One region of the Bacteroides intestinalis DSM 17393 genome, then DNA from elsewhere that is predicted to be linked to it. Evidence: riboswitches for the same ligand, from Rfam matches in the RefSeq annotation. Region 1 holds a riboswitch; each other region holds the start of a gene.
What was found. A riboswitch is a leader RNA that binds a small molecule or an ion and turns the genes downstream of it on or off. The one in region 1 is predicted to bind cobalamin.
Positions count from the first base shown of each region.

Region 2: another riboswitch for cobalamin. It lies ahead of BACINT_RS13580 (GNAT family N-acetyltransferase); the one in region 1 lies ahead of BACINT_RS10955 (TonB-dependent receptor plug domain-containing protein).
Region 3: another riboswitch for cobalamin. It lies ahead of BACINT_RS19855 (DUF5074 domain-containing protein); the one in region 1 lies ahead of BACINT_RS10955 (TonB-dependent receptor plug domain-containing protein).
Region 4: another riboswitch for cobalamin. It lies ahead of BACINT_RS23180 (TonB-dependent receptor plug domain-containing protein); the one in region 1 lies ahead of BACINT_RS10955 (TonB-dependent receptor plug domain-containing protein).

Region 1 covers NZ_ABJL02000008.1:357,384-360,534, reverse strand. The annotation lists gene BACINT_RS10955 (TonB-dependent receptor plug domain-containing protein) at 1-1,562, opposite strand, end outside; cobalamin riboswitch at 1,614-1,864, opposite strand; gene BACINT_RS10950 (hypothetical protein) at 1,998-2,231, shown strand; gene BACINT_RS10945 (DUF4251 domain-containing protein) at 2,351-2,929, opposite strand; gene BACINT_RS10940 (mucoidy inhibitor MuiA family protein) at 3,136-3,151, opposite strand, start outside.
Region 2 covers NZ_ABJL02000008.1:1,025,377-1,028,527, reverse strand. The annotation lists gene BACINT_RS13590 (tryptophanase) at 1-649, shown strand, start outside; gene BACINT_RS13585 ((4Fe-4S)-binding protein) at 719-949, opposite strand; gene BACINT_RS13580 (GNAT family N-acetyltransferase) at 959-1,261, opposite strand; cobalamin riboswitch at 1,491-1,695, opposite strand; gene BACINT_RS13575 (sensor histidine kinase) at 1,724-3,151, opposite strand, start outside.
Region 3 covers NZ_ABJL02000008.1:2,582,508-2,585,658, reverse strand. The annotation lists gene serS (serine--tRNA ligase) at 1-155, opposite strand, end outside; gene rpmA (50S ribosomal protein L27) at 300-569, opposite strand; gene rplU (50S ribosomal protein L21) at 593-910, opposite strand; cobalamin riboswitch at 1,340-1,547, shown strand; gene BACINT_RS19855 (DUF5074 domain-containing protein) at 1,667-2,839, shown strand; gene BACINT_RS19850 (TonB-dependent receptor plug domain-containing protein) at 2,849-3,151, shown strand, end outside.
Region 4 covers NZ_ABJL02000008.1:3,452,610-3,455,760, forward strand. The annotation lists gene BACINT_RS23170 (TolC family protein) at 1-80, shown strand, start outside; partial or broken gene BACINT_RS23175 (serpin family protein) at 177-1,418, opposite strand; cobalamin riboswitch at 1,520-1,722, shown strand; gene BACINT_RS23180 (TonB-dependent receptor plug domain-containing protein) at 1,774-3,151, shown strand, end outside.

The DNA.
Region 1 (3,151 bases):
TAGTTTTGGATATTACCCAGCTTGGCATTGCCACCATATAATTCGTTTGCGATTTCCTGGAAAGCTGCTTGTTCAGCCTCTGAAAATTCGGATAGTTTAACGGTACGCGCTACAATCATATCGCGTAACTCGTTGATATATCCGGTTACTCCCACTGTTAACCATTTCTTATTGAACTCTAAATTGATGGAGCCATAGTTGCTTTTCTCTGCATCCAGATTCTTGTTTCCGGCACTTAATGTTCCTGCTCTGGTTCCTCTTTGAGAATAAGAGTATTTGTATAGCTCATCAAGTCCTGGGGCACGGAATCCTGCCGAATATTGTCCGCGAATGGTAAAATCGCCCAAACGATACATTACGGCAAGTTTGGGTGTAACGTTACTCTTGGCTGTTTCGTGATATACATAGCGCAATCCTGCCTGTATCTGTAAGTTCTTAAACAAAGTGATTTCTTCTTGTGCATAGGTAGCCCAAGTGTATGCGCGTTCATCAACGTTGAATGAAGGTCGATCCAGAGTTTCCTGTATATATTCCACTCCGAATATGGTACGGGTATTTTCCGTAAAGCGGAATAATGACTTCAGGTTTCCGCTATAATAGTGCTGCCGTTTCTGACGCACTTCGTCTCCAACCTTGTTATCTCCATCCTCATTGGTGTACAGATAATTGGTATCGTAATTATCATTCTTAATATCAAACTGGATATAAGAACGTTTGTTGAAATTATATTTAGCTCCTGCTCCTAAACTGTATGCATCGTATGTCAGATTGTATTTCAGGTATTCGGGCTGACGTTTAACTGTACGGTCATAATAACTACCTTCAACATACATTGACAGTTTGTCGTTCGGTGTAAATTGAAACATCTGGGTATAATTGTCCGTATAGAAAGCGTTAGCATCATGTTGGTCTCTCGCTTCACCATCTGCATCTACACGTGTGAGAGTCCAACCATCGGCCTGACGACGTTGATAAGAAGTATAAGAAGCAAACTTCTCTGTTTTGATGTCTACGTTGGCAGTCTGGGTGAATTGTCCACGCTCTTCTACCTTTGTATTGCTGGTAACTGTTATGTCATTTATCGGTTGGTTTGTAATGATATTGATTACACCACCAATAGCATCACTACCATAAAGAGCGGAACCGGCACCCTTCAGGACTTCAATACGTTTTACGTTACTCATGTCAATGCGGTTCAGGTCGATGTTGTTACTGCTGTCTCCTGTTAGCTTTTTGCCATTAATAAGTATAAGCACATACTTGTTCGACAGTCCGTTTAGCATAAGGTAGTCTCCCATTGAGTTGGTAGAGAAAGACAGCGACGGAACCAAAGCAGTCATCGCCTCACGGAAATCTGTAATTCCAGCCTTTTTAATGTCGTTCGCTGTTACTACTTCCACTGGTGTTGGGGTGTCTTTCAGTCTGTGATGCGTACCTGTACCTGTTACTACAACGGGATTAAGTTCTACACTCAGGTCTTGACTCTGTTTTGTCTCTTGTGCAGATGCACTCATTGCTACACATCCTCCCATGAGGATGAACAGCCAATTCTGTTTCTTCATTGATTGATAAATAAGAATTAATACTTGCCTTCTTGACCCCGAGACGGCGTTAATTATGTGATTACCCAGGCAGGTTTCCTGACTCAGCCTTTACGGAAAGTAACCTTCCCATCCTTGGTTTCCCATTTGTTGGACAGTGGTTTCTGGAAGTTCTTCAATGAATACTTCCCGTTTTTTGTTTCGCGTTATCTGAAACAAAATTAAGGCTTTACAGTAGCGGGCACTGTTCCGGTTTCTCACCGGATTCCCTTTTATGTGGAGTGTTGAACACACTTCACATCACCTAAGCGGGTACAAAGATAAACATATCTTTAGATAAGGAAAAGTATTTTAGGCTTTTATGTTTAGGAAAGCAGAAGTATGTATAAAAACATCGAAAGGATGAATCATAAATAAAAACTCTATATTTGTAGTATGTAATTAATACGGTACTTTATGACGACAGGAGAACGTAAACAACTTTTGTTTCAACGCCTAATGGCGGTAAACGATGAACGGCTATTAGAAGACATTGAGGCATTATTAAATAATCGTTGTCCGGATGATGTTCTATACTTTTCTTTTGAACTGCGTGATAAGATTGATAATGCTTTGGAACAGATGCAGTGTAAAGAGGTTGTGTCTACTGAAGAAGTGGAAAATAGATTAAGTCGATGGAGCGGAAAGTAAGAGTACTGTAACTCTCATAAAAAAACACTTGCGGCTGCGAGAGCCTGCGCTTGTACAAGTGTGAACATTCATTTGTACAAGCGCAGGCTCTTGCAGCCGCAAGTGTTCAATTACAATAATTAGAACGACCGTCCTTTAAATATATTCGACTCGGACAATGGAACGAGTTTACCGTCCAGTGTTAATCTATTCGAGTTGAAATTAGGATTTACTGTGGCAGATACATTGTTGCGGCCACGAGTGAGCCTGATAGAGACTTGTGCTGAGATTCCTACACCTGTCACACTAAAATTGCAAGTTACATTCCCCTTTTTGTCGGTGGTGGTTTTTACTTCACCTACAGTGCCATCCACTGTAACACCTCCAATTCCGTTAGGACCTGCAAAGGCGCCATTGAAAGCAATCTGTACGGATGCCCGGTCACCATTTAAAAGGATAAAATTGGTATTGGATGTAACAAAAGCACTACGGCCTCTTTTGAATGTTACACGATCCGCTTCCAATACAAACTTTCTCTCCTTTATGGCTTGTACTGCATCAGTGTATGCTCGTTCTTCTTCTATTTTCTCCCGAGCTTTTTCTGCATCACGTTGTGCTTTACGTTCAGCACGACGACTTTCACTTTTACTTTCCTGTGCATAGATTGTTGTAGATGCACCTATGAAAACCAACATCAATAATACGATAATCTTTTTCATAACTTCTTCTTTCTTTTGTTAGAATAAACAATCAAAAAATGAAAAGGATGCATGTGATCTATATTAATATTATATGAATTAATATTTATTATAAGTAATACACTGTTATGTTATTTCTTTCTTGAATACATTTCTGTTGCATAGACCATCTGCCTGTATGGAGCAGATGGTCTATCAACTTGTCTTTAGATTAATTAAGAAAAGCATTATTCTATTATTAAG
Region 2 (3,151 bases), 670 kb from region 1:
AGAGATGTTCGAACTGGCAGATGGTATGACTATGAGTGCCAAGAAGGATGGTATCGTCAATATGGGAGGCTTCATTGCTACACGAAAAAAAGATTGGTACGAAGGTGCCAAAGGCTTTTGCGTGCAATATGAAGGGTATCTTACTTACGGTGGTATGAATGGTCGTGACATGAATGCACTTGCCACAGGACTGGATGAGAATACGGAATTTGATAATCTGGAAACCCGCATCCGTCAGGTAGAATATCTGGCAAAGAAGTTGGATGAATACGGTATTCCTTATCAGCGTCCAGCAGGCGGACATGCCATTTTTGTGGATGCAACGAAGGTACTGACGCATGTACCGAAGAATGAATTCCCGGCACAGACTCTAACGGTTGAATTGTATCTTGAAGCCGGTATCAGAGGATGTGAAATCGGTTATATTCTGGCAGACCGTGATCCGGTTACTCGTGAGAACCGTTTTACCGGATTGGATTTATTGCGTCTTGCTATTCCCCGCCGCGTATATACGGATAATCACATGAACGTGATAGCAGTAGCGTTGAAGAATGTTTTCGACCGTCGTGAAAGTATTACTAATGGAGTCCGTATTACTTGGGAGGCTCCCCTGATGCGTCATTTCACTGTTCAATTGGAACGTACATAACTACTTTCTTTTTCATAATACAAATGAGGTTACCCGAATTCATATATTGAAGGGGTAACCTCATTTCTTTTATTTATCTTCTTTCTCGTTATTCATTCTGTAACTTAATGCTCCTGACGGGCATTTCTTGATTTGAGCGATCAATTCTTCCGTCGTTGCATTTTCAGCCGTTATCCACGGTTTTTCTTTCGGATGATACACATTCGGAAGGGTCTTGGTACAAATGCCTGCATGTTGGCACAGGCCGGGTTGCCAGATGATGGTCACTTCCCCGTTCGTATATTCTTTCTTTATATTCATAACTATTTATTATTGAATGTGAATACCTTTCATTACAATTCTTTTCCATTCGGGATGTTTGTGAATGTATCCCGCTACAAACGGGCAGAGAGGTACTAATCTAAGTCCTTGTTTTTCTATATCTTTTAATGCTTTTTCTACTAACTGGCTGCCGATGCCTTTACCACCCAGTTGAGTGGGTACTTCGGTGTGTGTCAGGTAAATCTCCCCATTCGTTGATTTTATATACTCAATCTTTGGAGTATATTGATCGACATGGAACTCATATTGGTGACGTTCTTCATTGTCGATCAGTTTATAATCTGCTTCCATAACTCTTCGTATTGATTGTTTACTGTATGTATAACACGCGGATGATGAAATTTGTTTTGGGAAAGTTACAGAATAAAATGTCCGGGCGAAATCCCTTCGACCGGACACCATTCAAATAAACTTGGCAGAGTTTATTGTTCCTTACTTTCTTTGAAGCAGAGTGGATGAATGAAATGAGGGGACGATTTGCCCGTTTCATTTAGACTCAACGCTTTTTCCTCGAAAGCAGTGATAAAAACAGTGCATGGCAGGTCTTCTGACTTGTTTCTGTTGCCAGGCGCCTTCCCGGAAGCGGACTTCCAGTGGCTATTGGTAGTTTGCCTGCAACCTATCATGAAACTTACAGCAGCGGGACTGTTCAGGACTTGCACCTGATTCCCTTTTAATTACCGTCTCCGAACAAAGACAGTAAACCAATGCATCGCAAAGATAAGGAAAAAAGTGGTTAGTGCAAACCGTTTCTTACTTTTCCTTTGCCAGGGTGAATACGAATTCTAATCCGCCCCCTTGGTTGTTCTTGGCCGAAATGGTACCTCCATGGATGATTACCGAGTTCTTTACGATAGCCAATCCCAATCCTGTACCGCCCAGTTTGCGTGAGCGTCCTTTATCCACCCGGTAGAAGCGTTCGAATAAGCGGTTCAGATGTTCGGGAGAGACGCCCACGCCGGTATCGGCAAAACTAAAGTAGTAGAAGTTCTCGTCCTCGCGGAAACAGCTGATGTTGATGCGTATATCCGTGCCTGCATAAGCAATGGCATTGTCCATCAGGTTGCGGAAAATGGAGTATAGCAGGGAGTAATTTCCCCGTAGTTGTATCTTCGGTTTTAGGGAGTTGACTACGGTGATATGCTTTTCTTCCAGTTCCAAGGATACCTCGTTTACGATATTGCCTACCAACAGGCTGATGTCTACTTTCTCCATGTCGATCATGTTGGCGGCTTCGTCCATACGCGTTAATACGGAGATGTCGCGTAGCAGTCGGCTTAACCGGTTGCTTTGGGCATAACATCGCTCTATGAATGTCTGCATCTTCTCCCGGGAAATGTTTTCATTGTTGACGATGGTTTCCAAATATCCCTGTATGCTACTGACCGGAGTCTTCAGTTCATGTGCGATGTTTTGCGTCAACTGGCGTTTCAGGCGGATCTGCTCTTCTTCCTGAGTGATGTCATTGATGGATATCTCGAAGCTTAAATCCTGGAATATAATACATTCCACAATAAACATACGTCCATTCTTATTGATGCTGATAGACATACGCTTTTCTTCCTTGCCCGGACGCTTGGGAGCTTTGTTGATGAAATCCGTGATTTTCTGGAACTCACTGATGGAGAATATTTCCTCTGTTGTTTGCAGGTTGGAGTCTGAAATCAGATTGCTGTACTGTGTGAACAGGTTGTTGACCAGGATTTCTTTCTTGTCCTTATTGAATACGCCCAATCCTTCATGCGAGGTTTGTAAGTGGGTGATCAATTTCTCCCGTTCAATGTATAGCGCCTCTTTGGTTTCCCGCAGTCGCTTGTATATCTGGATGATATGCTGTGAAATCTCTCCCAGTTCGTTGTGCGGGAAGGCGGATTGCATATCTGTTTCCACAGGCTCATTCTTGTCAGCACGTTTGGCAAACTCACGTAGCTGATTGATGGCTGTCCCCAGTTTAGAGGTGAATTTGTAGAAGATGAAAATTAATAGTAATGATACGATGAGGGTAAACCAGATGTAGTGCTGGTCTGCTGCAAGGTGTCTTACAAGGTTCAGGTCGTAGGGGAGGGCGGAACGTATGATGTAGCCCTCATAGAGTGTGGCGGAATAGAAGTAGGGCACTCCCGTTGTTTCGGAAGTACGGCGTACATCATACCCTTTTCCTTCTGCCAGTGCTTTTTGCAC
Region 3 (3,151 bases), 2.2 Mb from region 1:
GAGAGGTTATTATCTAATACAGACTGTGTGCTACGTCTTTTGTCGTTAAAGGCAATTACTTGGTCTATTGTCTCTTTAGCATTTTTGAAATGCTTCTTTTCCAGTCCGCGGATCACCGCGTCGGTGTTTTCTGTAATTTGTTTGATGGTAAGCATATCTTGATACTTTGTTTTGATTAAAATCTTGATTTGAGAGCACAAAGATAAGTAAAAAACAAATAAGGTGTTGTTTTTGCTATAAAAAGAAAGGGATGCAATCCATTGGATTACATCCCTTTTCTTTATTTTTTATTCTGAAACTTACGCTTCTGCGCTTTCAGCGGGGATTACAGATACATAACGTCTGTCTTCCTTGGTTACTTTGAACTGTACAGTTCCGTCTACTAAAGCGAAAAGAGTGTGGTCTTTACCCATACCGATGTTGTTACCCGGGTGGAATTCAGTACCTCTTTGACGAACGATGATGTTACCAGCTTTGCAAACTTCGCCACCAAATATCTTAACGCCTAATCTCTTGCTCTGTGATTCGCGGCCGTTCTTAGAACTACCGACACCTTTTTTATGTGCCATTTCTTCTTACTGTTTTAAATTGATTAAGCTACTACTTCTGTGATTGTTAACTCTGTGAATTGTTGACGGTGACCGTTCAACTTGCGATGACCTTTTCTTCTTTTCTTGTGGAAAATGAGAACTTTGTCACCTTTTACCAGGCTTGATACAATCTGGCAAACTACTTTTGCACCTTCTACGGTGGGAGCACCTACGGTGATAGCACCTTCTTTGTCTACCAAAAGAACTTTGTCAAATTCTACTGTTGTACCGTTTTCTGCATTCTGGATGTGGTGTACAAACAGCTTTTTGCCAGCTTCTGCTTTAAATTGCTGACCGTTGATTTCTACAATTGCGTACATTTCTTATATATAATGTATAAGTTAGCTCCGTCGGGTGGTCTCTAATCACTTAGAAAGCACTTTGTCGAACCCGGTGCGGAATAATCGGGCACAAAAGTACTTCTTTTATTTGGAACAGACAAACGTTTCTTCCTCTTTTTTTGAGGAATAGATTTAGGAAATCTGTCAGGAAGGGATTCTTGCAAGTCTGCTTCATACCAACTCCGTGTCAAGGCCGTACCAACTCCGTATCAAGTCCAAGCGTATAGATACGGAGAAGACACGGAGTAAATAAGACTCAGATATAATGAATATACGGGGCCTATTCATAAAGCCTTGAGTACTGAACCAAGCAAACTTATAAGAGGGAATAAAACATTAAGTTCATTTTCTTTTTTTTTAGAATATTCTTCCTTGCATGATTTATAATGTCTATCTTTGCACTCGGATTTAAGAATCCGGCTTTCGGGTGCTTCGTGATATATCTTATCAAACGAGGTGAAAAGGGAATCAGGTGAAACTCCTGAACAGACCCACTGCTGTGAGCTTCATTAAACTTTTCGGATAAATTCTACACTTGTCCACTGTCCGTATAGGATGGGAAGGACTTCCGGAGAGGAAGCGAGTCAGAAGACCTGCCTGCAAAGTCTGCAATCTACAGTTTCGGGGGAAAAGGAACTTAAGAGATTCACATTGCTTCAACTCATATTGTTATAGATATGAGAGGTCATTGCTCTGACTTCGTACCTCGAAACATAACGGAAAATAATTGTGTGTATGCAGAAGAAACGCATTTTGAGGTTATGTTGTGCAGTGCTAATGGTATCATTATCCGCCTGCGAATATGAGGATGATTTTCCTGCCGGAGTGGGCGAGGGTAATATCGAAGCTATTGTTTTGAACGAGGGAAGAATAGGTACGAATATGGGAGCTATATCTGTATTGTACCGTAACGGGATGGTGAGTCCCGATGTCTTTCGTGTTGTGAATAACCGACCGTTAGGGGATGTAGCACAATCTATTACGATGATTAATGGGAAGTACTTCATCGCTTTGAACAATTCTAAGAAAATCGAGATTGTGAATTCCAAGACTTTCGAATCCGAAGGTACGATACTTTATACACAGGCAGGATTACCACGTCAGATTGTGGCTATATCGGATACTACTGCTATCGTTTCCGATCTTTTAAGTAACAATGTCTCCGGTGTTGATTTGCCCAGCCAGCTGGTACGGATTCGTACCGTGCCTCCTTATGGTACTCCCTTGGAATATATCGTTATCAGAAAATGGGTAGAATATATGGAAGTGTCTGAACATAAACTTTTGGGTATTACAGCAAAAGGGGTTTATGTGTTCGATCTGGACAATATTACTCTGGAAGGAAGCCGCATGATAGAAGAAGTCTATAATGAGGAAGTCACTAAAACCTGTAAATTGCTGAAAGACAAAAATGGCAAGATATGGGCTTTGATGAACGAACGTGATAAAGGCAAACTTACTGCTATCCTGTTAAAGTGTATTGATCCGCAGACGGAGAAGGTAGTGACTACTTACAGACTGCCTTTTGTCAGTAAGAATGAAGCCAAAGAAGGGGATGTAACCGGAACTATCAGCTATAACCGGACTGACATGGATGCTACTAAAACTCTGATCTATTTTAGTGTGCGAACCTGCAAACCGGGTCTTCCGAATGACTCACAACAAAGTATTTATACGTTGAATACGGATGATGGCACTTTTAAATTACATCGTCATGTACCTGGAGTAGATATGATGTATGGTTGTGGAGTAAGTCCGCAAGGGGAAGTGTATATCTGCGACTGTCTGGACTATTCGGCACAGCGTGGCTATATTCGTCATTATAAAGAGAGTGGAAATGTTGAAAGTTACCGTGTTGGTATTTATCCCAATCAGGTCTATTTCCCTGAATCATCCGAAGTTCAATAATCTAAGTTTATGAGAAAACTGTTTTTCCTGATAGTTGCCGCATGCCTGCTGGTGACTGATGCGATAGCTCAAAAAAAGGATACGATTGCCTATGGCCTGAATCTGGATGAGGTGCAGATTGTAGCCCGTCGGATACGTCATGCCAATGAAGCAAATGCCGGTGCAAAAGTGACGCATCTTGAGCCTGAATTGCTGCAAATCAATAAAACCCGTTCGTTTTCTGAGTTATTGACCGAAAATTCAGCTACCTACATTAAGAGCCTGGGCACGGGAGCATTATCTACAGCCTCTTTCCGTGGAGGAAGTGCTGCG
Region 4 (3,151 bases), 3.1 Mb from region 1:
ATCAAAGTAAACAGAATCTGCTTCAATTGGAAAATCAGTATCAGAAGGTAATGGCACAGATATATAAGAGTAAACTATAAGAATATATTCTTATTATATTTATAAAGAAAGCGAAGAACCAACTCCGGCAATTGAAGGAGTTGATTCTTCGCTTTCTTTATAAATAGCATAACAAATCACAGTTTCGTAATTTTCCCCATAAAGAGAATTGCTCCCGTACTCTTTTCCTTAATCACAAAAGCAAAAGGACGGTCTACATAGAAAGATATAGGAGTAGATGGTCCAACGGAAGTTTCAAACATTCCACCAACTGTAACAGCTGCTGCTTCAGTGCCTTCCTCATCTACATTTACATAAGTAAATTGCTGCAAAAGACCAATATATAACTCGGCTGCCGACATTTTAGAGAAATCAGCCTTATAACCATCAAAGGCATCCTTCATCCCCATAGCAACCATATCCTCTATGAGCATCTTGTTATACTCCACTTTGAAACGGGGAAGTTTAACCTGCAATTGTCTGCCCGACAAAGCTGCATTCCACTCTTTCCAGTTTTCATAAGTCAACTCGGACAAACTCTCATCCAAAGTCTTATCCACGGCAGGCAATAAGAGCACCATACTGAAAGCTTAGTTACCATACGGCAATTCTGCGATGGAGAATGCTGAGTTCTGAGCATAATTAAACGTTTCTGTCTGATTCATCATATTCACTTTCTGCTCAGTACCATCAGAATTAGTAAAATTTTCCTGGCGAGTATCCGATTTTTGGAATTGACTCTTCCAGATACCTTTGAAGTAGAGTGCATTAATCAAATACATACGTGCATCTTCCGGTATTCTCTGTATAACCTCTTTTATACAATTATTCGTCTGCTCGGCACACCATTGGTTTATCACATCTTTCGCTGTGGGAGATGCAAAGTCAAGCTCCTGCACCTGTGCATCGTACATTTTCTTATTCACATCCACAAAGGAGTCGTAAACCTTAAAACCTTCCTTTATCCAGATAGAATTGGCAATTCCTAATTGAGTGGTATTATCCAAATCCAATAAAGCTGAAGTTAGTTTTTGATTATAGTTATTCAGATCATCAAGAGAGAAAGAAGCGGCAGGAAATCCCAATACGTTCTGCATTTCAGTAAGCGTATTGCCCGAAGCTCCGTTAGTAATCATTGATAAGCAAAGCGATGCACTCAATGGAGACACAAAGACATTCGGCTTTTCCTTTTCGGTACTGCACACCTGATCGAAGAAACGGAAAGCAAAGTCTGTACCTTTGTCCATTAAAGCTTGTTCCACACGGGTGAGATTGATGTCTTGACGTGGTTTAGGTTCCGGTTGAGGAGGGTTCTCATCATTCTGACAAGCTGCAAGGATACTGAGTAGGCTTAGCGCAGCAATAGTTTTCTTTAGCATAAGCATTATAGTATTAGTTTTCTATTAAGTTACTCTGTTAGAATAAATGCATAAATTTATAAAATACTGCACCACATTACAAATTAAACATAAATCTTTCTTATCTTTGCTCCCGGTTTTGTTGGAGTATGCCTTTCGGTATACTCCATGAAAAGGGAATTGGGTGTGACTCCCAAACAGTCCCGCTGCTGTGATCTCCTATTGCAGGATTTGCCAATCACCTGTGCCACTGCCAATATTCGTATGGTGGGAAGGCGGTAAATCCGGAGTAAGTCAGAAGACCTGCAAAACCGATCATTTCTTATGCCTTCGAGGAAAGGGCATGAGGTGTATCTATTTTTATAGCTTTCTATATATGATAAAAGATAATCTATGTCGGTACATCTGGCTACGGTTTTATTTGTTTTGCTTTGTATGTTGGCTTTGCGCCAGCCTGCAAGCACAACAGGTGGGAGACTCCATTACAGGAAAAGTACATGCAATTCCGGAAGTGGGGATAAAAGGTCGGCGTGTACCACCGGCTCTCTCAGCAACCGCCCCGCTCCAACAGATGAAGAAAACTGATATGGAACGTTTGGGAGTATCGGATGTGGCCGATGCAGTTCGCCATTTCTCGGGAGTCAGCGTTAAGGATTATGGTGGAGTTGGTGGATTAAAGACTGTTTCTGTACGCAGTTTGGGAGCGCAACATACAGCAGTCAGCTATGACGGAGTGACAGTCAGTGATTGTCAGTCAGGGCAGGTAGATATCTCCCGTTTTTCGTTAGACAATGTTTCTGAACTGGCACTCAGCATTGGGCAGAGTGATAATATTTACCAGACAGCAAAGATGTTTGCCTCTGCCGGTGCTTTAAGTATCGAAACCGCACGTCCGGACTTTAGTGACAGACCTTTACGGTTGCTTGCAAATATGAAAACCGGTTCTTACGGGCTTGCTAATCCTTCTTTATTTTATGCTCAAAAATTAAGTAACCGTTTCAGTCTTTCTGCCCATGCTGATTATTTACGAGCAGACGGCAATTATCCTTTCAAAATGTGGAATGGGAACAAACTGATTGACTCCAAACGAAACAATAGTGATATAGAGACTTATCGGGCAGAATTAAATTTGTTTGTAACTCTGAATGAGAAACAGGATTTGAAAGCCAAAGTTTATCTCTTTGATTCGGAAAGAGGGTTACCCGGCGGAGTAATTTATGACAATCCGTATGCTGCCGAAAGACTATATGACCGTAATTACTTCGGCCAATTGAAGTATGAGAATCGGTTCTCTGAGAAATGGAAACTACAAGCAAGTGGAAAATTTAACTTCAGCTGGAACCGGGACTATAATAATGAATCTTCCGGTATTACAGACAATCGTTTCCGCCAGACTGAGACTTACTTATCCGCTACCCTATGGAACGAACCGGTGAAAGGGTTATCTTTCTCATTAGCACAGGATTTCGCCTATAACTATTTGTCAACGACTTTACAGAACAATCAATATCCGGAACGTTTCACCTATTTAACAGCAATAGCCACACACTATAAAAGCAACCGATTTTCTGCTACCGCTTCCCTGCTGAATACTTATATTACAGAGAATGTACGGACAGGAAAAGCTGCTGCAGACCGTAAACGCCTTTCCCCCGCTGTCAGTCTGTCGTGGAAACCATTTGATTTTGGTCTACGTTTCAGAGCTTCATACAAAGATATCTTCCGTACACCGACATTCAATGATTTGTATTATC